2 regions of the Heliorestis convoluta genome follow, and region 1 is predicted to be linked to the other one. Evidence: predicted binding sites of a transcription regulator. Region 1 holds the regulator's gene; the other holds the start of a gene.
The links. The regulator HrcA, encoded in region 1, represses chaperone genes, less so after heat shock. The targets are predictions, from matches to a motif close to TGTTAGCACTCNNNNNNNNNGAGTGCTAACA.
Positions count from the first base shown of each region.

Region 2: the regulator HrcA is predicted to act here: its motif matches at 9,659-9,689, upstream of groES (co-chaperone GroES).

Region 1 is NZ_CP045875.1:1,715,653-1,731,532, forward strand. It holds gene yqfD (sporulation protein YqfD) at 1-371, opposite strand, end outside; gene yqfC (sporulation protein YqfC) at 390-674, opposite strand; gene FTV88_RS08220 (GatB/YqeY domain-containing protein) at 812-1,261, opposite strand; gene rpsU (30S ribosomal protein S21) at 1,303-1,479, opposite strand; gene FTV88_RS08230 (histidine triad nucleotide-binding protein) at 1,658-2,002, opposite strand; gene mtaB (tRNA (N(6)-L-threonylcarbamoyladenosine(37)-C(2))-methylthiotransferase MtaB) at 2,024-3,343, opposite strand; gene FTV88_RS08240 (16S rRNA (uracil(1498)-N(3))-methyltransferase) at 3,340-4,083, opposite strand; gene prmA (50S ribosomal protein L11 methyltransferase) at 4,085-5,026, opposite strand; gene dnaJ (molecular chaperone DnaJ) at 5,058-6,179, opposite strand; gene dnaK (molecular chaperone DnaK) at 6,249-8,087, opposite strand; gene grpE (nucleotide exchange factor GrpE) at 8,129-8,755, opposite strand; gene FTV88_RS08265 (TCP-1/cpn60 chaperonin family protein) at 8,752-10,314, opposite strand; gene hrcA (heat-inducible transcriptional repressor HrcA) at 10,398-11,429, opposite strand; gene hemW (radical SAM family heme chaperone HemW) at 11,526-12,680, opposite strand; partial or broken gene lepA (translation elongation factor 4) at 12,693-14,497, opposite strand; gene murJ (murein biosynthesis integral membrane protein MurJ) at 14,582-15,880, opposite strand, start outside.
Region 2 is NZ_CP045875.1:2,930,193-2,946,072, forward strand. It holds gene FTV88_RS13960 (acetylornithine transaminase) at 1-687, opposite strand, end outside; gene argB (acetylglutamate kinase) at 715-1,602, opposite strand; gene argJ (bifunctional glutamate N-acetyltransferase/amino-acid acetyltransferase ArgJ) at 1,616-2,824, opposite strand; gene argC (N-acetyl-gamma-glutamyl-phosphate reductase) at 2,860-3,915, opposite strand; gene FTV88_RS13980 (hypothetical protein) at 4,204-5,610, shown strand; gene FTV88_RS13985 (S-layer homology domain-containing protein) at 5,699-6,709, opposite strand; gene FTV88_RS13990 (N-acetylmuramoyl-L-alanine amidase) at 6,797-7,555, opposite strand; gene groL (chaperonin GroEL) at 7,660-9,294, opposite strand; gene groES (co-chaperone GroES) at 9,320-9,604, opposite strand; gene FTV88_RS14005 (methyl-accepting chemotaxis protein) at 9,941-11,527, opposite strand; gene FTV88_RS14010 (methyl-accepting chemotaxis protein) at 11,644-13,230, opposite strand; gene FTV88_RS14015 (STAS domain-containing protein) at 13,276-13,605, opposite strand; gene FTV88_RS14020 (chemotaxis protein CheA) at 13,638-15,680, opposite strand.

The DNA of each region.
Region 1 (15,880 bases):
ATCTCTTGCTTGTCCACCTTTTCATTACCAACAACATCAACAGCCCAGATAAAGGTCGATAGCATATATAAGGTGAAAACAAAAAGCAAAGCGCCAAGATAGAGAGAGCGACGACGCTTCATAACTGTCATAACAAAAGGAAAGCCGGCCCGATTTTCAATGCGTACTTTACTTCTTGTCTTGCGAGCTACATGTCGTAAAGAGCGAAAGCCATCAAGTCGCACTTTCGCACTCATTCGCTCAGGTCCCTCTCGACGTAAGTCATAGAGAGGAACACCTCTGCTTGCAGAAAGATTAATAAACTTTTCAAGTTGTTTTCCCTCAATTCGGATTCGCAAGAAACCAAGCCAAAAAGACCACCAGTTTCTCAAAAAAACACACCTCCTTTGCTATATATCAAATCGAACTTGTTTTATGTGTCCTTCAACGACCAACTCTTCTGGTAAGATCGTTTTTAAGATAAGTTTCTCGCCCACGATTTCAATTTGACCACCGGTGACCATAATTCTCATTTTTTCTTCTGAGTACTCAATAATACCTCGATGATTTTCTAGTACTAGTTGCACATTGCCTATCATGGTTAGCTTAGGATAGTCCATTAGTACATCTTTGGGCATTTCTAGAAACCCTGATAGGGCTTTTTGTAATCGCTCTTTTCCACGCTCCCAGGCCAAGGCTTCTGCCTCCTTTACCACTTTCCCCTTGTCCCATTGGTATGCTCAAGGAAAAGAAAAGATTCCCTTGCCAGAAATGTTAAAAACCCCGAAGGTTTTTACCTTCGGGGTTTTATCAAGCAGTAAGACAGCTCAGATCAGTTGAGCATCTCCTTAACAATCTGGTTCACAATTTTACCATCGGCTCGTCCTTTGACTTTGGGCATTAAAGCGCTCATTACTTTACCCATGTCTCTTGGACTTTGAGCACCCGTCACCGTTACAGCCTCTTGAACCAGAGAGCGGATATCATCTTCTGAAAGCTGTTGGGGAAGATAGGCGGTAAGGAGAGCGATCTCCTCATTCAATTTGGCTACCTCTTCAGAACGGCCTGCTTTTTCATACTCAACGCTAGAGTCTCGACGTTGTTTGACTTCCTTGGCTAATACTTCTATAACTTCGTCTTCTGTCAAATCACGTCTTTTGTCGATCTCTAACTTTTGTATGGCAGACCGAGCCATGCGGATGACAGAAAGCCTGAACCTGCCGGCTTCCTTTTCCTTCATAGCGGCTTTCATGTCCTCCGTTAACTGTTGCTTTAGGGACATGGAAAAAACTACCTTTCTTATTCAAAATCTATTCAATAAAATTAGGTAGACTTCCGTTTCCGGGCTGCCTCTGACTTTTTCTTACGCTTAATACTCGGCTTAAGATAATGTTCACGTTTACGATATTCGGAGAGAACGCCTGACTTTTGGCAAGAACGCTTAAATCTACGTAAAGCGCTGTCTAAGGTCTCATTCTTTCCGACTCTAATTTCGCTCATTCCGCTTTCCCTCCCCCCACTGGTATCTATGATGGTAGGTCCAGGCTACACATGGTGCGGTGAACGGTCTGTGAGCTTCTTCGAAATTGCGCACATACTAAATTATACTTCCAGTGAGCAAGAGCGTCAACTGAAACCTTTCAGGAAGTGAAAAACTCCTGAATTAACCAGTCCAGAATTAGCCCGGTGGCCATCCAAGGGCACGTCCAGCCAGAAGGTGCATGTGCAGATGAAAGACAGTTTGTCCACCATCTGCGCCTGTATTAACAACCAGTCTGAATCCATTTTCTTGAAAACCTTGTGCTTTCGCAATTTTTCTGGCAGCGCCAAAAAGCTTACCCATAATTAGCTCTTCTTCTTCCGTACTATCAGCAACAGAGCGGATATGCTTTCGAGGGATGATCAATATATGATCAGGCGCCACTGGATTAATATCTCGGAAAGCAACAACCTCTTCATCTTCATAAAGCAGAGGTGTTCCTATCTCTCGATTAACAATTTTACAGAATATGCAGTCTTCCACGACTCTCACCTCCCTTGCAGGCTATAAGACTGAGAGAACCCCTTCTAAAGAACCATCTTCTCTGACCGTCTTAAGCTCTATTATTTGAAGAGAGCCTCGTAAAGTATGGTCTTCGAGAAAATCTTCTCCTACAGGAACGAATACCTTTAAATAATTATCAGTGTGACCGGTCCAATGTCTGTCCACTTTCTCTTCTAGTAGAACTTCTTTTCGTTGTCCTAGAAATTTCTGGCTATATCGATAGGAAAGATGACGAGATATTTCCTGTATACGTTGAACTCGTTCTTCTTTCTTCTTTCTATCGATCTGTCCAGGAAAAGTTGCTGCTTTGGTGCCTCGACGAGGAGAAAAAGGAAACACATGAACCCCTGCTAACTGTAATGTGCGACATAGTTCTTCTGTCTGCAAAAAATCTGCTTCTGACTCGCCTGGAAAACCAACAATGATATCAGTAGTAATGGCCCCATCTGGTAGCATTGACATTATCTTCGTGCATATATCAATAAAATCCTGCCTATTATAACGTCTTCCCATACTTTTTAGGATTTTATCAGATCCTGATTGTAAAGGTATATGAAAATGAGGACAAATTGTTGGTTCTGTTAGGGCTTCTAGCAAAGAGGGCGTAAATTCTTGCGGTTCAATCGAGCCAATACGCAATCGATGTAGCCCTTCTAAGCGACAAAGCTTTTTAACAAGATCACCTAGATCAACATTTAGATCGGTACCGTAGGCACCGAGGTGAATGCCTGTAATAACAAGTTCTCGAAAGCCTTCTTGAATGAGTCGCTTTGCTTCTTTTATAACACTTTCGGGAGGACGGCTTCGCACGGGACCGCGCGCATAAGGAATAATACAGTAGGTACAGAAGAGGTTACAGCCATCTTGAATTTTTATAGAAGCACGAGCTTTAGAAATATCGGCATGGGCAGGGAATTCTTCAAAAAGTGTAACAGAACGAATATCTTCTACGGCATGGATCTGTTCTCCAACCTTTTTGTAATCTTCTACTAGCTCCACGATTTTTTGGCGTTGATCGGTGCCGATAATAATGTCTACGCCTTCTATGGCTTGAACTTCTTCTGGCGAGACTTGGGCATAACAACCTGTAACGACAACGACAGCTTCTGGATTTCTACGCTGGGCTCGTCGAATCATTTGTCTTGATTTACGATCGCTAAGTTGGGTAACTGTACAAGTATTGATGACATAGACATCAGACCGTTCTTCAAAAGAAACGGTCTGATACTGTCGAGCTTTAAAAAGGCCTGCTAAAGCGTCTGTTTCACCTTGGTTAACTTTACAACCGAGAGTGTAAAAAGCAACAGTAGAACTTCTCATCCCCAATCCCCCAGTTCATACATCAACGCAGCAATCGCAGCAAGGCCTGCTGTTTCTGTACGGAGAATTCTTGGGCCGAGTCGCAGTGAAATGGCACCTTTTTGAAAAGCAGGTGCCACTTCTGCTTCTGTTAAACCACCTTCTGGTCCAATAAGAAGGGTGACTTTTCGGGGCACTTCCGTCCATGATTGAAGTGTTTTTTTCATGCCTTTGCTTTTTTCTTCTTCCCAAGGAATTAACAATGGCTCTGTTGGATTTATATTTTCATACCATTGTTGTAGCTTTTGCGGTACATCTACCTGCGGTACAAGGGTACGCCAACTTTGCTTGGCTGCTTCACGAGCAATTTTCTGCCATCGTTCTTGTCGCTCTCGACTTCTTTTCTCATCAAGTTGAACTATAGTTCGCTCTGTGAATAGAGGGGTGATTCGATGTACGCCGAGTTCCGTCGCTTTTTGTACAACCCAGTCCATCTTTTCGCCTTTGGCAATGCCTTGTACTAAATGAATGGCCAAGGGTGCTTCTCTTGTGAAGCCTGTTGGGTTTAGTTGCCCTATAGCGACTCGCTTCGAAGATATTTCTACAACAATGGCATGAAACTCCTGTCCTTGACCATCAAAAGCAATAATTTCATCACCTTCGTTGAGTCGTAAAACTTTCGTCAGGTGACGACTTTCTTCTTCATCAAGCCAGATGGTTTCAGCAGGCAAGTGCTTAGAGTTAAATAAAAATCGATGCATTTTACTCTCTCCGCGAGACAATGGCAGCCCATTCTCCATGACTGATTAATTCTTCTACAGTAAAACCATGGGTTGTTATATTTTCTACAACTTCGTCAAGTCGATGTTGGATAATCCCTGATGCAATAAATACTTTCCCGCTTTGCAGTACCTGTGCAGCCTGGGGAAGCATTCGAATGATTACATCAGCTACTATATTCGCCACCAATAGGTCTGGTTTTTCTTCAATCCCCTGCAGTAGATCATTTTCTTGTACTGTTGCGATGTATTCCATGTTGTTTAGCTCTATGTTTTCTCTGGCTACATTGATTGCAATGGGATCATTGTCAAAAGCCTTTACAGAGGATGCGCCTAAGAGGGCGGCTGCAATAGCCAGTACACCTGAACCGGTCCCTACATCGATAACAGTGTCACCTTCATAGAGGTAATCTTCTAGGGCTCGTATACACATCACTGTGGTGGGATGATTGCCAGTACCAAAAGCCATACCGGGATCAATAGATATGACGAGATCATCAGGAAAAGCTTTGTAGTTTTCCCAGGAAGGGCAAATTACTATCCTCTGGCCGACTTTCTCTGGCTTGAAAAAAGCTTTCCAAGCATTGGCCCAGTCTTCTTCTAGTAAGTCATTGAAAGTAATTCTATGGCCTGCCCATCCTTCTGTGTTCTCACGAGCAATAAGCTCTTCTTGAAGAAGTGCAAGTCGGTCATCAATCCGAGAATCGACGGGTAGATAGGCTTTTAGTCGAACCATGCCAGGAGGAACATCAGGTATTTCAACATCATGATGATCCCAACTGTTATTGGCAATATAATCTGCAATCAGTTGGGGATCTTCGACAACCATGCCAACAGCTCCGACTGTTTCAAAAATCTCAGCCAATGCGTCCATATTAGCCTGACAAGTAGTGATGGATAGTTCACGCCACTTCAATAAGGCCACACCCTTCCCCCGTTGTTGACAAAATACTGGCTCACATAAAGGCGTCTTTTACTTTTTCAAAGAAAGACTTTTCCTTATCTGTATTCATATTATCTCTGTTCAAAGTACGCCCAAAGTTCCGCAACAATTCTTTTTGTTTCTCTGAAAGATTCGTCGGGATCGAGACTTTGATTTGTATTTTTTGATCGCCTCGTCCGGTGCCTCGCAAACGCTTAATACCTTTGTTACGGATACGAATGATAGCGCCATTTTGTGTGCCTTCAGGAACTTTAACGATAACTTTTCCGTCTAAGGTGGGCACTTCTACTTCATCACCGAGAGCTGCCTGTACGATGGTAATTGGAACCTGACAAATTACATCGTCTTGCTCACGCTCAAAAAAGGGATGGGGTTCAACTTCAATAAAAACGTAAAGATCTCCAGGTGGCCCGCCCTGGGTACCTGCTTCTCCTTCGTTCTGAACTCGAATTCGATTGCCCGTATCCACACCACCTGGGACATTTACTTTGATTCGTCTATATTTTCGAACTTTGCCCTGGCCAGAGCAGTGTTTACAGGGCTTACTGATTACTTTACCTTCGCCACGACAAGTGGAGCAAGTACTGACAGTTTGAACTTGACCTAAAAAGGTCTTTTTGACGGTAGCGACACGACCTGTGCCTTTACAGGTGGGGCAGGTTGTTGCTGTTGTTCCTGGCTCAGCGCCACTGCCATCACAAATCTCACAAGATTCCATACGAGCGATTTCAACTTCTTTTTCTAGACCGAAGGCGGCTTCTTCAAAGCTAATTCGCAGATTGAACCGCAAATCAGCGCCTCTTTGAGGACCTCGACGCTGGTTCCCTCCAAATCCGCCTCCAAAGAACATATCAAAGATATCTCCAAAACCGCTCATATCGGAGCCCATGCCACCGTACTCAAAGCCACCGCCTGGCCCCATGTGACCAAATTGATCGTATCGAGCTCTCTTGTCTGGATCAGAAAGAACTTCGTAGGCTTCGTTGATTTCTTTAATCTTCACTTCTGCTTCTTCTTTATTCGGATGTACATCAGGGTGATATTGTTTTAGTAATTTTCGATAAGCTTTTTTGATATCCGATTCTGATGCATCCTTCGATATACCAAGGACTTCATAGTAGTCACGCTTGCTCATCTTGCCCCTCCCTCCAGTCAAAGCATCGACAGGGGAGGCCCTTGTTGTGCCTCCCCAGGTCTGTTATCTTTACGATTTCTTTTTATCTTCGTCAACAACAGTATACTCTGCATCAACTACATTGGGATCTTTTGGTTCCGCCTCTCCCGCTGTTTCTTGTTGATTTTCTGCAGGTCCTGCTTGTTGATACATTTTTGTTGTCATTTCGTAGAGAACGACAGTTAAGGCTTCTGTTTTATTCTTGATATCTTCAAAGTCTTCACCGGCTAAAGCCTGTTTAAGCTCTTCTTTAGCTTGATTCACTTTTTCTACTTCTGCAGCCTCTGCTTTTTCACCCATTTCATTGATTGTTTTTTCTGTCTGGTAAACAAGTGAGTCTGCTCGGTTGCGTATTTCTACGTTTTCTTGTAATTTACGGTCTTCTTCAGCATGAAGTTCAGCATCTTTTACCATTTGATCAATTTCGTCTTTACTGAGGCCAGTAGAAGCTGTAATGGTAATCTTTTGTTCATTGCCTGAAGCGAGGTCTTTGGCGCTTACGTTGACTATACCATTAACGTCGATGTCAAATTTCACTTCAACTTGAGGAATGCCTCTTGGTGCTGGTGGAATGCCTGTTAGATGGAAGCGACCTAAGGTTTTGTTCTGTGCTGCAATTTTGCGCTCTCCTTGGAGAACATGGACTTCTACAGAAGTCTGGTTATCAGCAGCTGTTGTGAAGATTTCGCTCTTAGAAGTAGGAATACGGCTGTTACGTTCAATCAAAATTGTACAAACGCCACCGAGTGTCTCAATTCCTAAGGACAAAGGTGCAACATCCGCTAAGATAATACCTTTGACTTCACCGCCAATAACTCCACCTTGAATGGCCGCACCCATAGCAACAACTTCATCAGGATTGATACCTTGGAAAGCGTCTTTGCCAAAGTGTTTGCGAATGGCTTCTTGAACAGCTGGAATTCTAGTAGAACCGCCTACGAGAATAATTTTATCAATTTTGCTGGGCTCTAATTTGGCATCAGCAAGCGCCTGGCGAGTTGAGATCATCGTTTTTTCGACTAAATCGGCTGTCAACTCGTTAAATTTTGCTCTCGATAAAGTCATGTCTAAATGTTCTGCACCATTGGCTGTTGCTGTGATAAAGGGCAGATTAATAGTCGCTGATAGAACAGTAGAAAGTTCTTTTTTGGCATTTTCAGCTGCTTCTTTGAGGCGCTGTATAGCCATTTTATCTTTCCGTAGGTCAATGCCTTTTTCTTTTTGGAACTCACTAATCATCCAGTCAATAATACGGTCATCGAAGTCGTCTCCACCAAGTTTGTTATTCCCGGAGGTAGACTTAACTTCAAAAACTCCTTCGCCAAGCTCTAAGATTGAGACGTCAAAGGTACCGCCACCGAGATCATAGACAAGGATGGTTTGATCTTCTTCTTTGTCAATACCATAAGCGAGAGCCGCTGCTGTTGGCTCGTTAATAATTCGCATCACTTCTAAACCAGCGATAGCGCCTGCATCTTTGGTAGCTTGACGCTGAGAATCAGTAAAATAAGCAGGTACGGTAATAACAGCTTTTTGTACCTTCTCACCGAGATAGGCTTCTGCATCGGCTTTTAACTTTTGCAGAATCATAGCGGAGATTTCTTGTGGTGTATAGCCTTTTTCTCCAACTGTAACTTTGTAATCTGTACCCATATGTCTTTTGATCGATGCGATAGTGCCATCAGGATTGGTAATGGCTTGACGCTTTGCCACTTGACCAACGAGACGTTCACCATTTTTGGCAAACCCTACGACAGATGGTGTAGTACGAGCACCTTCTTTGTTGGCGATAACAACTGGCTCGCCACCTTCCATTACAGATACACAAGAGTTGGTTGTACCTAAGTCAATACCTATTATCTTACTCATGATTCTTGAAACCTCCGTAATTTTTAAGCTGAATTATCAAATTATCCTTGTGCTACTTTGACCATAGCAGGGCGAATCACTTTTCCTTTAAGTAAGTAGCCCTTCTGAAATTCATCCATCACTGTGCCATCCTGGTATTCTTCTGTAGAAGGGGCATACATGGCAGCTTCATGATAGTTCGGATCGAAAGGCTGGCCAATGGCTACCATCGGCTCTACGCCTTCTTTGACCAATTGATCCAGCAGTTGGCGATAAATCATCTCTATGCCTGATAAAACATTGCTGGCACTGTCCCCATTGATGGCTTGTAAAGCTCGTTGAAAATTATCTAGTACAGGCAATAGCGCTTTTACGAGACCTTCTGTTGCATAAGTCGCCAGTTCTTCTTTTTCTCGTACTGTTCTGCGTTTGTAGTTGTCAAAGTCTGCTTGTAAACGATTGTATCTGTGTTCCCACTCTTGCAGCTCTTTTTCAGCTTCTTCTAGCTTGGCTTTGGTTTCGGCTACTTCTTCTAGAAAGGCTGCTAATCGTTTGCTCGCATCTTCTGCTTTTTCTTCAGAACTTCCTGTAGCACCATCTGAAACTTCTTGCCCTTCATCTGTAGTTACCTCAAGTTGTTCATGCTCTTGAGAAGCTTCTGTTGTTTCTTTTTTCTCTTCTGGAATCACCAATTGCCCTCCCCTGTTTCTCTCTCATGGCGATCTTCTCGCTTTTTGATGATCGTATCAATGCGTAAGATCGCCTCGGCCACTTCACCTGCTGCTTTTAAGGCATGAACTTTGACCAATACAGGGTCAACAACGCCCATCTCCCACATATCGGCTACTTCACCATTGTCGCAGTTAATAGAAAGACTGTCGCTATTCTTTTCCATCTGTGCAGCAATGACGTCGCCTAGCTTTTCGAGTGGGTTAAAGCCAGCATTGGTTACAATCTGTGAAAAAGGTCGTTTTAAAGCTGCGACGACGCAATCGAGTCCATAGGCCGACATCCCTTTCATCTCACGTCGCAGCTCTTCTACTTTTCTTGCTACAGTAAGCTCTACAGCGCCACCACCTGGGATAAGACCTGCTTTTACAGCGGCTTGCACAGCAGAGGCTGCATCTTTAGCGATTCTTTCTCTCTCTCCGACTACTTCCTCTGTAGCTGCTCCCACAAGTACAGTTGCAACGGGCTTGCTTTTTCCGTCTAAAATATGCAATTGTTCTAATTTTTCATCAACAATTGCTTTTCCACAGAAGCCTACGTAACGTTTTAATTCAGGTAGATCTTTTTTCAAGCCTGTTCGTTTTATAGCTCTGGCTCCGCTGTGCTCAGCTACTTTTTTCAATTCTTTGCTTGATACTCTTTGAACAACAAGAATGCCTGCATCACCGAGCATTTCTTCAGCAATATCTTCTACACCACGATCGACAAGTACAACTTTTACATCTAGTTCGATAATCTTACGGATATTTTCAACAAACTCTTGTTGCATTTGGCGATACCAGGCAAAGCCTGCTTCGGTACTTAAGGCTTCTTCACTTAATTGCTCCGGTTCTAAAGCATCGTCGATAATGAGGATAGAAGCATCATCAAGACGCTTTGGCATATCTTCATTCATCGGCATTTTGTTAACAATAACACCGGAGAATACCTGATTATCAGCATTTTCTTGCGCTTTTATGGTATCAGAAAGTTTGAAGTTATGTTCTTTTAACTTTTCTTCTCCCACCAATCTAGCTGCTTCAATCACAAGATGAGCAATATCAAGATGCTCTCGTCCTGCTACAAGGGCAACCTTTTCTAGCATGGGATCTTGCAACGTCTCCACAGGACGAGCACTTTGATAGAACAAGTCAATGGCATTTTTGACGCCGCCCTTGAGACCTTCAATGACTCTTGACACAGGTACGCCTTTGCTTACTTGATTGACACCTTCTGCAACCAAGCTTCCTGCTAATACGGTGGCCGTGGTGGTGCCATCGCCAATCTCATCTTGTTGCGCTTTGGCTGTTTTAATTAACATGCGAGCAGCAGGATGGTTGACTTCCATCAACTGTAGAATTGTAACACCATCATTGGTAATGATAACGTCACCAAACTTATCAACAAGCATCGTATCGAGGCCTTTAGGGCCTAGTGTCCCTTCCACGGCGGAAGTAATTGCTCGAATGGCATTCGAATTGGTAATCAAAGCGGCAAGGCGCTCATCTACTTCTGATTGGTTGGCTTGCTTGGCACTCAAAGATAAACTCCTCCAAGATCGACAAAAATTGATTGGCAGGCAAATAGGGACTTTTTATTCAAAGCCCCTACTTCTCGAAACAATCAGCGCCGAAAATATTTTCTCAATACATGAGACAGTTGATCCGTTAGAGTCTCTACGGCAGCCATTGCTTTGGAGTACTCCATACGAGTCGGACCAATGAGTCCGATGACCCCCAGTGTCTCACCATCTACTTGATAGGTCGCTGTAATCATACTGCAATTACGAAAGCCCTGGTGCACATTCTCTAGACCAATTTTTACATTGAGACCTTTTTTGGAAGTCTCATTCAAAATATGTCGAACCGTATGATGCTCTTGTAGTATGCCCAAAAGAGTTTGAATTTTTTCCACGTCTTTAAACTCTGGCTGTTTAAAGATGTTCAGCGTTCCTCCAAGGTATACTCTTTCTTGTCCTTCCGCTTTCAGTGCTTCATCAATCACTTCAAGAGCTTGACTTAACACCTGCTCTTCTTTTTTTAGAATTTCTGCCAATTCTCTAAAAAGAGCCATACGGACTTTGTCAAGAGATAACCCCATCAAACTTTTATTGAGAAAACGAGCTACTTTTTGCAAATCTGCGGTAGACAAAAATTCTGGTATGTCGAGAATCTTACTTTCTATAATTCCAGCTGACGTAATAACAACAGCCACCGCTTTGTTCGGTTGTAATGGAATCAATTGCAATTGTTGAAAAGTAGTCTTACCTATTTCGGGGCTCAGTACAACAGCTGTATAATTCGTCAATTGCGATAACAAATCAGTAGCTTGCTGCATGACCATATTCACTTCTAAGTGATCGTGTAAAGTCTCTCGAACAACGTACAACTGGGACTCATGAAGTTGCTCGCGCTCCATCAGGCAATCGACAAAGTATCGATAGCCACCATCTGATGGAATCCGACCTGCAGACGTATAAGGCTGTTCAATAAAGCCAAGCTCTTCTAAGTCGGACATTTCATTACGAATGGTCGCAGGACTTACACCTAGATTATACTTACGAGCTATTGTTCGGGAGCCAACAGGTTCAGCTGTGGACACATAGTCACGGATGATCGCAGACAACACTTTTTGCTTTCTTTGATCCATCTGCATCTCCGACAACCTCCCGTTGTTAGCACTCTTCAACAACGAGTGCTAACGTTCTTTAGATAAAAAATACCATTGAGAAAAAGTATTGTCAATACCACTTTAGACAAGATAGCGTTTCATGATCTCATTGGAAAGCAGATAGCTTTTAGGCAATAATGCAATTTTCTCTTGCTCATAAGCTATCCACCCTTGCTGATGAAGCTGAGAAGAAATTTTCTTCCATTGCTGTACAACTTCTGTAGACAGATTAAAATCATGCTCTAACAAAGTAAGATCAACACCTTCTCGACGTCGCAAACCTAGAAAGAGTGCTTCTTCTGCCCCTTCTAAAGCTGTTACAATTTCTTCTTCCATGGGAATGGGTTGGCCTTTTTCTATCGCTTCAACATAGCGCTTGCTATCTTGAAGCCAAGTCCAGCGACGCAAGCCTTCCATGGACACAGCGCCGCTTCCAAAGCCTAGATAGTCACCTCGCTGCCAATAGTTCATGTTATGGCGGCACTCGTAACCTGGCAAGGCAAAGTTAGAAAGCTCATACTGTCGAAAGCCCTTCTTCTCTAGTATGGTTACAGCCTTTTCGTACATAAGAACTTCTATTTCTTCTGAAACCACTTCTAAAAGCCCTTTCTCTTGCCATCGGGAGAACATCGTACCTTCTTCTATTTTTAAGTTATACAAAGAAAGGTGCTTTGGATGCAACTCTAAAACCTTTTCTAACGTAGAAAGCCAGTCCTCTGGGTTTTGCCCTGGTATACCGTAAATCAAGTCAAAAGAAAAGTTGTCCAAGCCTTTTTCCCTAGCGCTTTCAACAGCCTTAACAATCTCTTCTGAACTATGAGGTCTCCCTAAATATCGAAGCAATCTTGGTTGAAAAGCTTGTAAGCCGAGTGACAAACGATTACAACCTGCTTTCACCCATCCATAGAGGCTTTCTTCTGTCAAGGTGCCGGGATTTGCTTCTACTGTCACTTCAAAGTCCAGCGGCAATTGAAAGTAACTTCGAAGCAATTTCATAAGTCTATCTAAAAAAGAAGGATCCATAAGAGAAGGGGTCCCCCCACCTAGAAAAAGTGTACTCGGTGAGGGACTCTTCCTCCCATAGGATTGACCAAAGACCCTTTCTACATGAAGCAAAATTGCTCTTTCATATCTTGCTCGCTCTGCTTCTGTAGAACGATGAGAGTAAAAATCACAGTAATAACATTTGCTCTGGCAGAAAGGAAGATGAATATAGATACCCCAATTTGGTTTCATATCGTCAGACCTTTAATCGTCTACACGCAACACTGCCATAAAGGCTTCTTGAGGAATTTCAACACTACCCACTTGTTTCATCCGCTTTTTACCTTCTTTTTGCTTTTCAAGGAGCTTTCGTTTACGACTGATGTCACCGCCATAACACTTCGCTAAAACATTTTTGCGAATCGCTTTGATTGTCTCACGAGCGATAACTTTATTCCCAATCACAGCTTGCACAGGCACTTCAAACATCTGCCGAGGAATTAGCTCCCGCAGTTTCTCAGCAAGACCACGACCGCGCCCATAGGCTCGATCACGGTGAACAATGACGGAAAAAGCGTCAACCAACTCATTGTTAAGTAAAATATCAAGCTTGACTAGATTGGACTGTTTATTTCCAATCATCTCGTAGTCTAAAGAAGCATAGCCTTTTGTTCTAGACTTTAGTTGATCAAAAAAGTCATAAATAATTTCAGCCAATGGCAATTCATAAGTCAGCATAACCCGTTTGCTAGACACGTAATCCATGTTAACAAATGTGCCTCGCTTCTCTTGACATAGTTCCATGATGGCACCAACAAAGTCAGAAGGAACCATAATAGAAGCTTTTACATAGGGTTCTTCGATATATTCAATTTTTTGTACCGTTGGCAGTTTGGTAGGATTATCAACGAGAACCACTTCTCCATCTGTTTGCATGACTCGATAGATAACGTTGGGCGCCGTTGTAATCAGTTCCAGATCGAACTCTCTTTCTAAGCGTTCCTGAATTATTTCCATGTGAAGCAAACCCAAAAAGCCACAGCGGAAGCCAAATCCTAAGGCAACAGAAGTCTCGGGTTCATAAACCAAAGCCGCATCATTTAATCGCAGCTTGTCTAAAGCATCTCGTAAATCTTCATACTGAGCACCTTCTACAGGATAAAGACCACAATAAACCATCGGTGTCACTTTACGATAGCCAGGCAATGGCTCTTTTGCTGCCTTTTTCGCGTCTGTAATTGTATCGCCAACTTGTGTATCTTTTACATTTTTGATCGAAGCCACAATAAAGCCAACAGAACCGGCTGATAACTCCTCTACTTGACGAGGCGCTGGGGTGAAGACACCCACTTCTGTCACTTCAAACTTCTTTCCTGTAGACATCATTTGAATGGTCGTACCTTTGCGAACCCTTCCATGTACCACTCTTACATAAGAAATAGCGCCTTTGTAAGCATCATAGAAAGAGTCGAAGATCATACATTGCAGTGGTTCTTCATATCCCCTTGGGGTGCTGGAATTTTTGCTACAACAGCTTCAAGCACTTCTTCAATGCCGATCCCTGATTTGGCGGAAGCGAGAACAGCATCAGAAGCATCAAGGCCGATTACTTCTTCAATCTCTGCTTTTACTCGGTCTGGTTCCGCACTGGGAAGATCGATCTTATTGATAACAGGGATAAGCTCTAGATCGTTTTCCAAGGCTAGATAAACATTGGCTAACGTTTGCGCCTCAATTCCCTGGGCTGCATCTACCACTAGCAGAGCGCCTTCACAAGCCGCTAGAGATCTAGATACTTCATAGGTAAAATCAACATGGCCCGGTGTATCGATCAGGTTAAGGGTATATGTTTCTCCATCTTTCGCTTTATATTGTAAGCGAACTGCTTGTAGCTTAATAGTAATGCCTCGCTCCCGCTCTAAATCCATAGAGTCAAGAACTTGGGCTTCCATTTCCCTTGCCGATAGGGCACCCGTATATTCCAATATGCGGTCGGCAAGGGTTGACTTCCCGTGATCAATATGAGCAATAATACAGAAATTCCGAATTTTATCGAGCTTTTGATTCATTTTTTCGCTTCCTCCCTTGCCTATTCAGAAAGATATCCAAACTATTATAACCGACCCATCCCCCCATAAACAACAAAGGAAGGATCAAGAACGAGAAAAGAGTCTGCCAAAGCGTCCCATAAAGGTTGTCCAGAGCAGTCGTGCTTCTTCCATCTTCATAGCCAGAGCCAGCAGACCATAGACCAAAGCGCCGATTGTTACAGCCACTGCCAAAAATCCGATCTGACCGGTCTTTGTTGACGTGTCGATCCAGTAGGGTAGATAGAGAAGCAATCCCTTTAAGACAAGAGCCATCACAGCAGAAGCAAAAGCACTTTTTGCAATAGAAAGAAGCAACGCTTTTCCATCAATGCTTCCTAAAGCTTTGCGAGTAAGAAGTAAGAATAGAGAAAAAGCAACAAAGGCACTGATGGAAAAAGCTAGCGCTAAACCTTGTGCTCCCATGTAAGGAATTAGCAGAAGACTTAAGATCGTATTTACAACAAGTACAACAGCACTAATACGCACAGGGATCTGAGGACGTTGCAAGGCATAAAAAACACGAGGCAAAAGCTGATTGGCTCCCTGTGCAAAAAGGCCGATTAAGAAAAAGAGCAAAACAGAGGCTGTTGTTAAGGTGGCAAGATGATCGAACTTACCATGCTCAAAAAGAACTTGTACCACCGGAACGCGTAACACAGCCATGCCAACAGCAGCTGGTAAAGTAATAAAGATAACACTGCGTAATCCTAATGATAGATTCTGACGAAAATCAGTCCACTCTTTCCGCGCTGCACAATGGGTCAAAGTTGGGAATATAGCGACCGATATGGCAATGGCAAAAACACCGAGAGGCAATTGCATCAAACGATTGGCAAAACGAAGCGCTGTAATCGAGCCAGCCTCTAAAGCGGATGCTAAGTTCTGGGTAATAATTTCCTGAAATTGAACAACGGAAAGGCCAATTATTGCCGGAATCATCAATTGTCCTATCCGCCTAACGCCAGGATGAGATAGATCTAGCGTAAAAGAATAGCGGAATCCGACTTTACGCAACATGGGTACTTGTACCAAAAAGTTGGCCAAAGCACCTAAAACGACACCGATGGAGAAAGCGGCAATCCCATAGGCGTCCGCTAATAGGAGGCCACAGAGAATAATAACAACATTGTAGACGACAGAACCTAAAGCTGGCATCAGAAAGTGACGATGAGAATTGAGAACTCCCATAGCCAGACCAGCTAAGCTTGTAAAAAGCACCGAAGGAAACATGATTCGGGTTAAAAAGATAGCTTGTTCTAAAGTCTCCCCTTTGAAGTCATAAGCAACCAAAGGAATCAAGTAGGGTGTAAAAATAATACCTAGAACAACACCGACAGAGATTAGCAAAATCATAGCATTGAT
Region 2 (15,880 bases), 1.2 Mb from region 1:
CATACCGCTTTGCACTTCATCAACAATGAGAAGTACATCTTTCTCTTTTACGAGTTGGGCTAGGCCTTCCCAATAGGAGCGTTCTGCTACGTTAACGCCACCTTCGCCTTGCACAGGCTCAATCATAATGGCGCAAGTTTGTGGCCCCATGACTTTTTGTAAGGCTTCTAAGTCGCCAAAGGGTGCATAGCGAAAGCCTGCAGGCAGGGGTGCAAAGCCTTCCTGATATTTTGGCTGTCCTGTAGCGGTTAGGGCTGCTAAGGTTCTCCCATGAAAAGAATGTTCCATGGTGATGATTTCATATTTTTCTTCGCCCCATCTTTTTTTGGCATATTTGCGAGCCAGTTTGATGGCGCCTTCGTTTGCTTCTGCACCGGAGTTACAGAAGAAAACTTTGTCAGCAAAAGAGTTTTCTACTAGCATTTGGGCCAGCTTATTCTGTGGCTCAATCCAATAAAGGTTGGAGACATGCAGTAGCTTGGCAGCTTGTTCTTGAATGGCTTTTACGACCTTAGGATGGCAGTGTCCTACAGAGTTAACAGCCAGTCCTGACAGAAAGTCCAAGTATTCTTTTCCGTCTCCATCCCACACGCGAGCGCCTAGCCCACGCACCAGGGCAATGGGCAGTCGTCCGTAGGTGTTCATAACATAGTGACGACCTTGTTCGACTTGCTCTTGATTGGTCATCATAGACCAGACGCCCCTTTCATTTATCTACTTAACAACCATCGTCCCGATACCCTGATCGGTAAACACTTCTAATAGCAGTGAGTGCGGGATTCGACCATCGATTATATGTGTCGTACCTACACCGCCTTGCAAGGCTTGTACACAGCAGCGAACTTTTGGAATCATGCCTCCACTGAGAATGCCTTCTTCCATCAAGGGCTCTACTTGATTGATTTGCAAAGAGGAAATAAGGCTATCAGGATCGTTTCGATCCCGTAAAATGCCTTCTACATCGGTCAATAACACCAACTTGTCAGCGCCTAAGGCCTGGGCAATCTCTCCAGCTGCCGTATCAGCATTGATGTTATAGGCTTCTCCCCCTTCACCAGCACCAATGGGCGCAATAACGGGTATATAGCCTTGTTCTATGAGACCTCGAATGAGATCAGGATTGATTTTGACGACATCGCCCACATAGCCGATATCGGTAGGAATTCGTTCGCCGGCTTCATTTTTTACGACTTCAAAGCGTTTTTTCGCTTTGATTAAACCTCCATCTTTCCCGCACAAGCCGACAGCTTTACCACCTTGCCGTTGCAATCTCGCCACAATTTCTTTGTTCACTTTGCCGGCTAAGACCATTTCGACCAGTTCCATGGTTGCTTCATCGGTGACGCGCAACCCTTGGATAAAGGTAGATTGCAAGCCGACTCTCTGAAGCATGCTATTGATCTCAGGACCGCCTCCATGAACGATAACAGGGTTGATCCCAACATATTTCATTAATACAACGTCTTTGATTACTGCTTCTTTGAGGTCATCGTTCAGCATGGCTGCACCGCCGTATTTGATTACGACAGTCTTTCCTGCAAACTTTTTTATGTAAGGCAGGGCTTCTACGAGAATCCCTGCTTTTTCGAGCGCACTGTTCAAGCCTTCATCTCCCTTAGGTTCTGTAGTCAGCATTGATTTTTACATAGTCATAGGTTAAATCACAGCCCCAAGCCCGTGCTTCGGAGCAACCATTTTTTAGATCGGCTGTGATGATGATTTCTTTCTGGGCAAGAATCTTCGATGCTTCTTCTTCTGAAAAGTCAAGAGCTTCTCCATTGCTGGCTGTCTGAATCGTTCCAAGGTAAATATCAACCTGGCCAGGGTCAAATTGGGCGCCTGAATAGCCTATGGCGCATAAGATACGGCCCCAGTTGGCATCAGCACCAAAAATGGCTGACTTGAACAAGCTAGAGCTGATGACGGTGCGAGCTGCTTTTTGAGCATCTTCTTCTGTGGCCGCACCTTTGACGCGCATTTCTACCAACTTGGTAGCACCTTCTCCATCTCGAGCAATCGCTTTGGCCAAATGAATGGATAAGGCAATGAGCGCTTCTTCAAAAGCATCATACAAAGGTCCTTCTTCTACGATGGCAGGTGCATTGGCCATGCCATTGGCCAGTACTAATGCCATGTCGTTGGTAGAGGTGTCACCGTCTACAGAAATCATATTATAGGAAAGCTTTGTTGCTCTTTGCAATGCTTTTTGGAGCAAGGGTTCCGCGATTTTTGCGTCAGTCGTATAAAAAGCAAGCATGGTAGCCATATTGGGGTGAATCATACCAGAGCCTTTGGCCATAGCCCCAATGGTAATAGTTTGATCAGCCACAACGATTTCTACTTTACCTGTTTTTGCAACCAGATCCGTTGTCATAATCGCCTGTGCTGCTTTGTATCCGCCATCTTTTGATAAAGCTTTGGCCAGTGCTTCGATTCCTGCTTGAATGCGGTCCATGGGCATCTGTTGACCAATAACGCCGGTAGAAGACACAACCACTTCTTCTGCTTGTAATTCTAAAGCTTGGGCTGTCGTAGTCGCCATCAATCGGGCATTATCTAATCCTTGCTGGCCTGTACAAGCGTTGGCATTGCCAGCGTTTACGACGACGGCTCGTACAGGCCCCTTTGAAAGATGATCTTTTGTTACTTGCAAAGGGGCTGCCTGAACTTTGTTGGTTGTATAAACAGCAGCAGCTGTGCAAGGCTTCTCGCTGAGTATTAAAGACATATCGAGCCGGCCTGCTTTTTTGATAGCTGCTTCCACACCAGCTGCTTGAAAGCCCACGGGTGATGTTACATTTCCTTCTTGAACAATCGGGTTCATCGCTTTCTCCTGCCTTATTTGCTTTTCTTGTTGATTTACGGCCAAATCCCTGGTCTGTCAATGCCCTCTGTCTCTGGCAGGTCAAAGAGTAGATTCATATTCTGAATCGCTTGACCAGCAGCACCTTTTACGAGGTTATCTATGGCTGTCGTAACAATAAGGCGCTTTGTTCTTTCATCAATGGTTAGACCGATAAAGACATAATTGGAACCGTAGCACCATTTCGTCTCTGGCCACTGATTCTCTTCTGTAATATGAATAAAGGGTTCTCCCCCATAAAAGTCTTTATAAATTTGCCGCACTTCAGTGGCTGTAATAGAAAGATTCTCTTGCAAGTCACAATAAATCGTAGCTAAGATGCCTCGTGTCATCGGCATAAGGTGTGGCGTAAAAGAAAGAGTTATGTCTTCTGGTGCAAGACCGAGCAAGGCGGCTGCTTCTTGTTCTATTTCCGGTGTATGGCGATGGGTTGCCACACCGTAGGCTTTCACGTTCTCGTTCACTTCTCCGTACAAAGAGCCTAACTTCGCACTTCGACCAGCACCGGAAATGCCTGATTTGGCATCTATAATAATTTTTTGAGGATTGACGAGTTTATTTTTCAAAAGCGGTGCCAGCCCCAGAATTGAAGCCGTGGGATAGCAACCTGGATTGGCTACGATGACGCTTTTTCGAATCTTATCTCGATTGAGCTCCGGTAAACCATAAACAGCTTGTCCTAATAGTTCTGGTGCCTCGTGCTTTGTCTTATACCAGCTTTCATAGGTCTGAACTTGTCGAAACCGGAAATCGGCGCCTAGATCGATAACTTTTTTGCCCTGGCGATAGGCTTCCTGCGCCCAGGGAACAGATAAACCATGAGGTAGCGCAAGAAAAACGGCATCTACATCCGCCATGAGAGCTTCTACATTTTGCGCCTGACAAGTCAGACCGACGTGGTCTGTTAAGCTAGGATATACTTTTTCATAGGGCTGATCGACATAACTTTGTGATGTTAGGGCTACAATTTCTACTTCTCGATGATGACTGAGAAGGCGCACCAGCTCAGCACCTGTATAGCCTGTTGATCCTACAATTGCAACTCGAATCATCGATTGTCGCCTCCTCATTTTTTAGCGTGCACAAAATACATTGGGTATAATTATACAGCCCTAAGAATATTCATTCAAGATTTTTCATGAAAAGATAGATAGAAGATTAAAGAAAGATTCCCTTGATGATCTTTTCTGCAATCTTGTCCCATACTCTTTCGCAAGCTCTTACATAATGTCGAAATAAGCAGAAATAATAAACTCGAGTAAAAAACGATGGAGGTGAAACAATCGCCCTTACGCTTCCCGAAGCATTGAAAAATCCAATAAAAGGAAGGGTTTTTGTAAATGCCAGAGTTGACGATTTTACATTGGATCTATCTACTCGTTGTACTTTGGGTTATCGGTTCCATGATCCTGCGTCGTGATGTTGTGCTTCCTTGTATCGTCGGTATCTTTCTCATTGGTTGGGTTTTTGCAGAGTTTCAGTTAGTGGGCGCAGCCCAGACTGTCTTCCGAGCCCTAGAAACAGCTGGTACAGAGCTTTTTGACATCATGCTCGTAATCGCGCTCATGGTCTCTATGTTGAAGGCCCTTCAAAGTATCGGCTCCGATGTTCTAATGGTCGCTCCTGCGAAGCGGTTTATGAAAAAACCAACTGTTGCCTTCATAACACTAGCTAGCGTTATGTACATTGCTGCAACTTTCTTCTGGCCGACACCTGCCGTTGCGCTTGTAGGTACCATCTTGATTCCTGTTGCCATCAGCGCTGGACTAGCGCCCATGGCAGCTGCAATGGCTTTGAACTTAGCAGGTCATGGTATGGCTCTTTCTGGTGACGTTGTCTTACAAGGTGCACCAGCCATTACGGCAAGAGCAGCTGACGTAGACGTAGCCCAAATATTTACGATTGCTTGGTTCTTTGCTCTTATTACTGGTTTGATCGCTCTTACAGTTGCTTACTTCACACTTCGCAGACGCAATGAGTTGGAAGCGAGTCCCGATGAAGCGAAGAAAAACGAGTTGCTAAAAGCAGCAGCAGAAGCACCAAAACCAACAGGCGTATCAAAGTTTTTTGCTGCCGCCGTTCCAGCTATTTTCTTTTTGATCATCATCGTGATGATTCGTTCAAACTTAAACCCCGATATTCCTGATATCAAGGGTGGAGGCGCCACCTCATTGTTAGGTGGTACAGCTGCTTTCTTCCTTCTCGCAGCTAGCTTAGGTGGTCACGGCAGTGCGGCACTTGAAAAAGTCGTCGGGTTCTTGCGGGAAGGGTTCCTCTTTTCGATCAAAATCTTTGCCGCTGTTATTCCGATTGCTGGCTTCTTCTTCTTAGGTGCACCAGGTCTTGCACCTGCTATTTTAGGAGAAGGTGCTCCCGGTTTTATGTTTGACCTTGGTACGGCTCTAGCCAACGTCTTGCCCCTGGGTACAATACCACTTGCTTTTGGTATAGTTCTTATTGGCATTATGACAGGCTTAGATGGATCTGGTTTCTCAGGCTTACCTCTTGTCGGTTCTCTCGCTAACGCCTTAGGCGGTCCTGCTGGCGTCGATGTAGCTACGCTCGCTGCTTTGGGACAAGTTGCTGCCATCTGGACTGGTGGTGGTACCTTAACGGCTTGGGCCTTCGGTGTTGTCGCTGATGCAGGGATTGCGGGTGTCAGTCCCATCGAGTTGGTGAGGCGAAACTTTGCTTGTGTTGGTGCCGGTCTTTTTGTAACCACCATTGTGGCTATATTAATTATGTAAGGAGGGGCCATTACCCTCCTTTTTTCTCAATTATATAGGTAGAAAAAGTCGAAAAAAGCGTGATTGCTTATCACGCTTTTTTTCTTATTTACGATGATTCTTCCATTTTGTAAATCTTCCAGTCACCGTTTTGTTTTCGTAAATAGTAGTAAACTTCTTCCGTAATGGTACCACTTTCTTCAAATCCTGGCCCTTGTAGCGTTATACCATAGCTATAGCTGTATAGTACTTTTGCTGTCAGAGTGCTTTGTTCAAGTACTTTTGCTTCTTGCTTAATAGGGTCAATCAAGAACCTTGCCTGGGTAGATTCTGCCTGTTTCTTAAGCTCTTGTCCTTGAAAGAGTGTGGTCTGACGAGCAAGACCTACAGTATGCCTTACTGACTGAAGCAAAGAATAGTCTTGACGGTTTATTTCTTCAATTCCAGCATTTTCAAAAGCAAAAACAACATCGAGTAGCTCCTTTTGATCGGATAAGAAATGAGGGCTTTCTAGGTTATCAAGGGTTTTAATGAGTACAGTTGCTGCTTCTGCTCGTGTTGCTTGTTGCTGGGGATAAAATAGACCGTCCTGATAACCACTTACAAGGCCCGCTTGTACAGCATGGACAATCGGCTCTTCCATCCACGATCCTACAGGAACATCGGGAAAAGATCGTCTCTGCCCTGATAGAACGAGGCTTTCACCAGCTGCTCGACGTACCATTGTTACCATTTCAGCTCGGCTTACAGGTCTGTGTGGAGAAAAGTTGCCTCTTTCATCACCTTGTACAATGCCTGCTGCTTTCGCTGCACCTGCAACAGCGTAAAACCAATCGCTAGATTGAACATCAGGAAAAGTTACGGCAGAGTTTCCTATAGGTAGGTCAAAGGTTTTAACAACAAGAGTTAAAAACTCAGCTCTCGTAATGAGTCCATTCGGTCGAAAAGTACCGTCCGGATAGCCTTGTGTAATGTCCATATCCACAAATTCTTGAATCGTGTTCTCTGCCCAGTGACCCTTATGATCAGAGAATCCAACACTGCTTTGTGCCATAGCTTGTCCCGGAAGGAAGAAAAAAAGGCAGAGGACAAGCCATAACCAGGTTTTACTTTTTGCCATTTTGACACCCCTCGACCTAATATACTAATATCCTACCAGAATCAACGCTACCAAATCTATAGGGAATCCTTTACTTTTTCTCTACTATTATGGTCTTTCCATGAAAAAAGTCTTTTTCTCTGGCGCTGCCTTTCCTTCTAGAAAACGAAGAATACCTGCCGTAATTCCTAAGGCTATCTGTTTTTGATGATTTTCTGTTCCTAGAAGCGCTTCTTCTGCAGGATTGGATAAAAATCCAATCTCTGTCATTACAGCTGGACAGTGGGATGTTCGTAACACAAAGTAATCTTCTGCTTTGGCTTGCCGTTTGTCTTTGTTTCCAATTCTTCGTGTTAATTCATTCTGGATATGTAGGGCCAATCTTCTGCCCTCTTCTGATCCAGGTTGGTAAAAAGTTTGATGGCCTGACCATCTTGGTGAAGGAAAGCTGTTGCAGTGAATTGATATATAAGCGTCTGCATTGGCCGCTCTTGCTTTTTCTACGCGCTTCGTCAATTCTGCTCTTTGACTCCATCGTCCTGTAACAAGATTGTTATCGTCTTCTCGTGTCATGACAACGGTAACACCGTATTCTTCTAGATATTGTGCCACTCTTTTTGCAACTTGTAAGTTAATATCTTTTTCTAAAGTACCTTGCTTGCCTTTTGCCCCACCGTCTTGCCCACCGTGACCTGCATCAAGGACCACTACTTTTCCTTTAACAGCTTCACTGATTGCTTCTATAGCTTGTTCATTGCCACGATGGTACCACTGATAAGAACCAAAAAAGATGGCAAAAACAATAAAAGTGGTCACTGCTATCATAAGAAGCCTTTTAACTCGCCCAATGATCAATATAACAGACATGCGCACGCCTCCCCTCTCCCAAAAATTTATGCGCCGGGGAAAAGCGGCAAAACAAAAAAGCGCCGAACTTTTACAGTTCGACGCTTTTTCGCTGTAGCCACTGGCTACATCATATCCATACCGCCCATGCCACCCATGCCTGGAGGCATTGCAGGAGCATCTTTCTTCTCAGGCTTATCAGCAACAATGGCTTCTGTTGTCAATAGCATAGAAGCAATTGAAGCTGCGTTTTGTAGAGCAGAGCGAGTTACTTTGGCTGGGTCAACGATACCAGCAGCAAACATATCTTCATAGGTTTCTGTAGCAGCGTTGAAACCTTGGCCTGCACTCAAGTTCTTCACTTTTTCAACAATGACAGAGCCTTCTAGACCTGCGTTGTTGGCGATTTGACGGATAGGCTCTTCGAGTGCTCTCTTAATGATAGCAACACCTGTAGCTTCGTCGCCAGCAGCAACATCAACATTTTCTAATGCTTTTTGGATGTTTAGCAGGGCTGTACCACCACCAGGTACAATGCCTTCTTCAACAGCAGCACGAGTTGCATTTAAAGCATCTTCGATGCGCAGCTTTTTCTCTTTCAGTTCTGTTTCTGTAGCAGCACCGACTTGAATGACAGCAACGCCACCAGCTAGCTTAGCCAGACGCTCTTGGAGCTTCTCTTTGTCAAACTCAGAAGTGGAATCTTCATATTGTTTGCGAATCTGGGCGATGCGTGCTTTGATGCTTTCTTGAGCACCGGCACCGTCTACAAGAATGGTCTCTTCTTTGGTGATGCGAACTTGACGAGCACGGCCTAGCATTTCAACAGTCGCATTTTCCAGCTTGAGGCCCACTTCTTCAGTGATCACTTGACCACCGGTGAGAATGGCGATATCTTCGAGCATGGCTTTACGACGGTCGCCAAAGCCAGGTGCTTTCACGCCAACGCAAGTGAAGGTGCCACGAAGTTTGTTCACAACCAGTGTAGCAAGCGCTTCGCCTTCTACATCTTCAGCGATGATCATCAGTTGCTTGCCGCTTTGAACGATACGCTCAAGAACAGGCAGGATGTCTTTGATGGCAGAGATTTTTTTATCCGTGATCAAGATGTAAGGTTCGTTGAGAACAGCTTCCATCTTGTCAGTGTCTGTTACCATGTAGGGGGAGATGTAACCGCGGTCAAAGTTCATGCCTTCTACCACTTCTAGGTCAGTGGTAAAGCCTTTGGACTCTTCTACAGTGATTACACCGTCTTTTCCTACTTTTTCCATTGCTTCTGCGATCAAGCTTCCGATGTTGGCATCAGCAGCAGAGATGGAAGCAACTTGTGCGATCGCTTCTTTGCTCTCGATGGGCTTGGCAATTTCTTTAATCTCATCAACGCAGCGCTCAACAGCTTTTTGAATTCCGCGCTTTAGAACCATGGGGTTGGCACCAGCAGCTACGTTTTTCATACCTTCACGGATGATTGCTTGGGCTAAGATTGTAGCTGTTGTTGTACCGTCACCTGCTACATCGTTCGTTTTAGTAGCAACTTCCTTGACCAATTGAGCACCCATGTTCTCAATTGGATCGTCTAGTTCAATTTCTTTCGCAATCGTAACACCATCGTTGGTGATCAAAGGAGAGCCAAATTTTTTCTCTAATACAACGTTGCGACCTTTGGGGCCGAGGGTTACACGAACTGCTTCAGCCAGTGTGTTAACGCCTCTTTCCAGACCACGACGTGCTTCTTCATTAAAAACAGTCATTTTAGCCATGAGTAATAATTACCTCCTTCTGATTTTACAGTACAGCCAGAATGTCCCGCTCGTTGAGGATTAGATACTCTGTACCTTCCAACTTTACTTCTGTACCAGAGTATTTGCTGTAAATAACACGGTCGCCTACAGCAACTTCTATGGCAGCTCTTTCACCGTTTTCAAGCAGACGACCTGCACCAACGGCAACGATTTCTCCTTGCTGAGGCTTTTCTTTGGCTGTGTCAGGCATAATGATGCCGCTTGCCGTTTTTTCTTCTGCTTCTAAAGGCTTCACGACAACACGATCAGCGAGAGGCTTGATGTTCATACGGAAAGGAACCCTCCTTACAGAATATGTTTATTATAGAGTTTGCATTTTTATTGTTAGCACTCAGGTTAGGCGAGTGCTAACACACAGTTATTATAATAGGGAGCGCTTACCAAGGATGCAAACTCCTTCTCCGCCTATATGGCGAAATTAGCTCCCGAAAATAAATATTTCCCTCTTTTTTTACCAATATACACCTCCGTGAAATTTTTTTTGAGGAAACAAGAAAAAATTGTAACAAACAGGAAGTTGTTAAATTATAGAAAAGGAAAGCGTAAACGTTTTAATTCGTTTACGCTTTCCTAATGAAAAAGTATGGGAAAAGGCGAACGGTCTTTATATCGTGAACTTCTTCGCTGCTTCTTGTAGTTCCATTGCTTGGTTGGCCGAAGCTTCCGTGGCGCCCGCTGTTTCCTCGGCTGCTGCCGATGTTTCTTCCGTTATAGCGGCTACGCTCTGGACAGCATTAGATGATTCCTCCGATAATGCTGCTTGTTCCTCGGCAGCGGCGGCAATTTCTGTGACTTCACGATTTGTCTCGGTCACTTGAGTTTGTATCTCTTCAAAAGCTTCTCCAGCTTGTTGTACTAACATTCGTCCATCACCAGCTGACTGTACTGCTTTCTCCGTAATAGACTGGATATTTTTAATTAACAAAGCAATTTCTTTGGTTGCTCCACTAGAACGTTCTGCCAATTTACGTACCTCTTCGGCTACAACAGCAAAACCTTTTCCAGCGTCACCGGCTCTTGCTGCTTCAATGGCTGCATTGAGTGCGAGAAGATTGGTCTGAGAAGCAATATCGTCAATCATTTCCACAATTTCACCAATCTTTTCTGAGTTCTCTCCTAGCTTCGTAACATGAGATGCAACCTCATCCATGCCTTCGATCGTTTTTAGAATCGTTGTACCGCCTTCTTGTGTTGTATTGCTAGCTCGCTCAGATGCTAAGGCTGCTTTTTCTGATGATTGTGCCATTTGGTTGGCTGCATTGGCCATTTCTGATAAAAGTGTTGACAAAGCCTGCACTTGATCCGCTTGTGATTGTGCCCCGGCTGCCATTTCTTCTGCAGAAGCTGAGATCTGTTGACTTGTTGCAGCCACTGTTTGAGAACCTTCTTGAACTTGTCTAACGAAATTTTGTAATTGCTCCATCATTTGATTAAATGATTGGGTTAGGCTTCCTGTCTCATCGGTAGACAAAAGGATTCCCTTGCCTGTTAAGTCACCTTTTTTTGCTTGAGCCATTAATGTCTCCAACTGTTGAATTGGTTGAACAATTATTCTGGAGATATAGAGACCTAAAAAGACACTAAAGACAATTGCAAAGATTGTAATTCCTACTATGATTAGAAAAGCTCTTTCGAAAGCCTGGGCCGATGTTACTTGAAGTTCTTCTGCTACCGATGCATTAAAAGCGGCTAATTCTTGTAGTACTACATTGGCCCGCTCAATATGTGGCGTTGCTACTTCATCATAGTAACGCTGTGCTTCCTCTTGTTGACCTCGAAGGGCCATTGTGATAATTCTTTCTTCTTCTCTTTGGTATGTAGCCAGCGCATCTTTCAATCTTGGTATGCGCTCACTTTCATAGGCCAGTAAAAAGGTTTGTTCAAAACTTCTAATGATTTGATGTATTTGCTCCTTTTCTTGCTCAATGGTTTGAACAATTGCCTGGCTTTCCATCGATCCCTGTGCATCAAAAAGCTGTTCCATCTCTAGTTCAATCGTTTTTAATGACGTAAGTGCTTCATTAAGTTCTTTAACAGGCACAAGACGATCAAAGTACATCTCTTGGGCACTGTTATTCATCTGGGTCATATAGTAATAACCAGTATAGCCTATGGCTGCTAATGAGATTGCTGCTAATAATATTAAAAACAACAATTTTTGAGCAATCCTCATATTGCGAATCCAGCGCATCGTTAGCACCCCTTTTTTTACCTTCCTATGGTTGTTTGAAAAAATAAGCATAAATCGCTATACTTTTCGATTTATGCTTATTAAAAAGCTACCAAAGAAGACTTATTTTGATTTAATTATACTTTGTATTTCGTTGCTGCTTCTTGTAATTCTGTAGCCAGATGGGACATGGACTGAATCGCTCCAGCCATTTCTTCTACTCCGGCCGACGTTTCTTCGGCAATGGCAGCTACACTCTGAACAGCTTTGGTTGCTTGATCAGAAGTTGCAGCTTGCTCTTCTGCAGCAGCAGCGATTTCATTCACCTCTCCTGCTGTTTGCCTCACTTGATCTTGAATGGTGTTAAAAGCTTCACCAGCTTTCTGTGTATATTCTCTCCCTGACTTCACAGCGTCTACTGCTTTATCCGTATCTGCTTGAATTCCTTTAATCAGTGTGGCGATTTCTTTCGTTGCCATACCAGAACGCTCTGCGAGCTTGCGTACTTCGTCAGCGACAACGGCAAAACCTTTTCCTGCATCACCAGCACGGGCTGCTTCAATGGCTGCATTCAAAGCCAGTAAGTTGGTCTGGGAGGCAATGTCATCAATCATTTCTACAATTTCTCCGATTTTTTCCGAGCTTCGTCCTAAGTTCATAACGTTATTCGACACATTATCCATTCCGGACACCGTTTTATCTATGATGGAGGCGCCTTCTACCGTTGAAGCAGTCGTGCTATCGGAAGCAAGGGCTGCTTTCTGTGCGGATTGGGCTACTTGATTGGCTGCTCCAGCCATATCGGTCATCATCGTAGAGATGCTTTGTGCTTCTTCAGCCTGTGCTTGCGATCCACTGGCCATTTGTTCTGATGATGCAGAAAGCTGTTGACTAGAAGCAGCTACGGCTTCGGCACCTTCTTGAACTTTTTTGACAAACTGTCGTAAATTGATGACCATAACATGGATAGAGCGGGATAGTGAAGATAATTCGTCATCACCTTCGGTATGTTGTGCATTTTCCGTTAGATCGCCTTTTGAAATTTTAGTTGCTATTTTTTCAAGATCTTCTAAGGGGCGTGCGATAGTACGTGAAACGTAGTACCCCAATCCAAAGGATATAAGAGCACCTGCAGCAATAATCAGTATCATTGTATTCCGAGTAGAATTGTATAGTGTATCGGTATGCGCTTTTGCTTCTCCGGCCAGGCGCACTTGTAGTAGAATTAGGTTTTCCAAGCTCTCATCCAGTGTTAAGGCTATATTACGGGCTTGACCTGCTATTTGCGTCGCCCCTTGCACGTTGCCATTTAAGCTTTCTTGTATACTTCTATCAACAATGGGCGTATATTCTCGAAGAGCTGCTTCTATGTCATTAAGCAATCTTTGCTCTTCAGCCTCTAAGTTGCTTTCTTTATAAAGCGCTAAGTTCGCCCCTAATTCTGTAAGATAATTTTGACCCCTTTGTCTCCAGATGTCTTTCTCTTCTACCGTAGTGGCTAAGTAATGATTGTAAATGGTAACTCGATAGGCTTGTAAGTTCGCTTTAACTTCTCCTAAATAACGTGTTGGGTGCAGACTTTCTTCATACATGATATCAATTTCTTCATTTAGAACTTGTAGATTATACATTCCGAAGATACCAATCGATATCAAGACAATTGTAGAAAAAAGAATTACAAGCAAGATACGGCTACCTACTTTAATTTTTAAAAATCGCTTCATGAAATCACTTCCTTTCTAATTGCTTTGGTTCTTTTGGGATATATGCTATTTGCTTTCCTGGTAAAAATAAGCGACTGCTTTTTCTTCGTTCTCTACAATAGTAATTACTTTGTGAAGCCTTATCATCTCTAATACGGTACGAACGTTATCGGAAATATTACAAAGAACTATGTCACCTTTCTTTTCTTTATATTTTTTATAGATTTGAATAAGGTATCCAATAGCCTCACTGGTAATGAAGCTAACACCAAGATTTATAATCAACCTATCATTTTCTTCCGGCAACTTTTGAAAGGCCAATTTTAATTTTTGTGCATTCGCTGCTCCAATGCTGCCATAAAAACGAAGTACCGTTATACCTTCTTTTTCTTTCATTTCGAAGTCCAGCAAAGCTGTCCTCCCCCTTTTTATTCACTACTTCTTTGTGCTAAGCAATGGGCAAATAAAGTGGATATATTGATAATTAAGGATACTCGACCATCACCCAGTATAGTTGCCCCTGCAAATAGATCCATTTTTAGCCAGGGTGCATTCACTGATTTGATAACGATTTCTCTCTGACCGAGCAATTCATCTACTTCAAGACCCAATCTTTGCTCTGCTAAACCGACCATTACGATAGACCTGTATTTTCTTTTTGGCTTATCAGCCTGTTCTTCTATCTTCAATACTTCTTTTATAGTCTTAATGGGAACAATGTTGCCACGGACGGTAAATACTTCTTTGCCACCAATAGAATCGATTTCATGATCTTTTAGCTGAAAACTTTCTAAGACATTATCAAGAGGAACGATGAATTTTTCTCCTTCTGCTGAAACAAGAAGTCCTTGAATAATAGCAAGCGTAATTGGCAATTGAATGGTAAAAGTACTGCCTTGGTCTTTTTCTGATTGCACGTCTATCATGCCATTGAGAGACATAATATTTCTCTTTACCACGTCCATCCCGACGCCTCGACCTGATACATCAGTAACTTTTTGGGCTGTGCTTAATCCTGCTGAGAAAAGGAGTTGGTAGATCTCTTGCTTAGAGAGTTCTTGTCCTTCTTCCACTAAGTTCAAGCGCTTTGCTTTCTCTAGTACTTTTGTTTCGTCGATACCATTGCCATCATCGGCTACTTTGATTAAGATCCGACTTCCTTCATGACTGGCTGATAAGATAATCGTTCCTTCTGGTGGCTTACCCTTTTTTATTCTTTCTTCTGGTGACTCAATGCCGTGATCGAGGGCATTTCGTAAAAGATGCATTAGCGGTTCGCCAATTAAGTCAACCATGGACTTATCAAGCTCTGTGTCCTGCCCTTCTACTACGAGGTTAATCTTTTTATGAACTTTTCTAGCTAAATCACGGACCAACCTGGGAAAGCGATTGAATACCGTTCCAATCGGGACCATGCGTGTTTTCATCAATCCGTCTTGTAGCTGACTGGTCAGTCTGGCTAAGTGATGCGTTTCTTCGGACATATCCGTTCCCAAGTTGCTATTACCATGTTGTTCTAGATAACTCTCATGGATGCGAGCAAAACGGGTCTGACTGATCAACAGTTCACCGATTAAATTCATCAAATGATCAAGTCTAGAAGCTTCTACTTTAATTAATTCTGTACCTTTTTCGCTGCTTTTTTCTACGGTTCTTGTAACTGCTTTTTCGGATCGTTCCACAGCCAAGGGCGCCGATATGGGCGATTCCTCAAGATTTTCTGTCTTCGTCTCGCTGTGTTCTTGATCAGACAATGCTTTCATAACAATATCTTTTATATCAGTTACGTTGATAACTCTGTAGATTTCTTCTACGGTCCCTTTCTGCCAGTCAAAGAAGACGTGAAAACTACTAATATTCTGTTCACACATTTCCAGCTCGTCCTGAGAAGGATAGCTTTCTAAAACCTCACCAAATTCACTTAAGTTATTCAGGATTAAAAAAGCTCGAACCGCCTTCATCATACAGTCACTTTGAAAGATTACTTCAATCTCTCTCGCTGTAGGCGAAAAAGCATATTTTTCCCGAATCTTATTCAGTTCTTCTTCCGAATTGCCCTTTTTTACTTCTTTTGTACCTGTCAGCCTTGGATCAACACAAGCTTCTTCCAGTTGTTTCACGAGAGCTTCTGCTTTTTCGGAATCAACTTCTTGCGATTGAAAAAGAATCGCCTGGATAAAATCAAGGGCGCCAAATATAGCATCAATGCCTCTAGCGTCAAGAGCAAGCTGACCATCACGAACTTTTCCCAATAAATCTTCAATGTTATGGGTAATGTTCGCTACAACTTGAAAGCCAACAGAAGCACTGGCTCCTTTTAACGAATGGGCTGCCCGAAACATTTGATGAATTGTCTCTTCATCAGATGTTCCTGATTCAATGGCTAGCAAATCTCTTGACATCAACTCAAGTTGTTCTTTCGCTTCAGAGTAGAATAAATCAAGATATTCATCCATAAAGCTTTTGTCCATAGCCTTTACGCCTCCTTTCAAAAAAGATGGATGCCTTCATTCATTTTTATCTACACATAAGCACTCTTTAACTCTATCGTAGAGTCTTTACTAGGATACTTAAGTATTGTTCTCCATGGAACAATCTTTTTCCTCTTCGCTTTTATATAGATTGTTTATATTTAGAGTGGTACTTTCTTCATAGTTTGTAAGATTGCTTT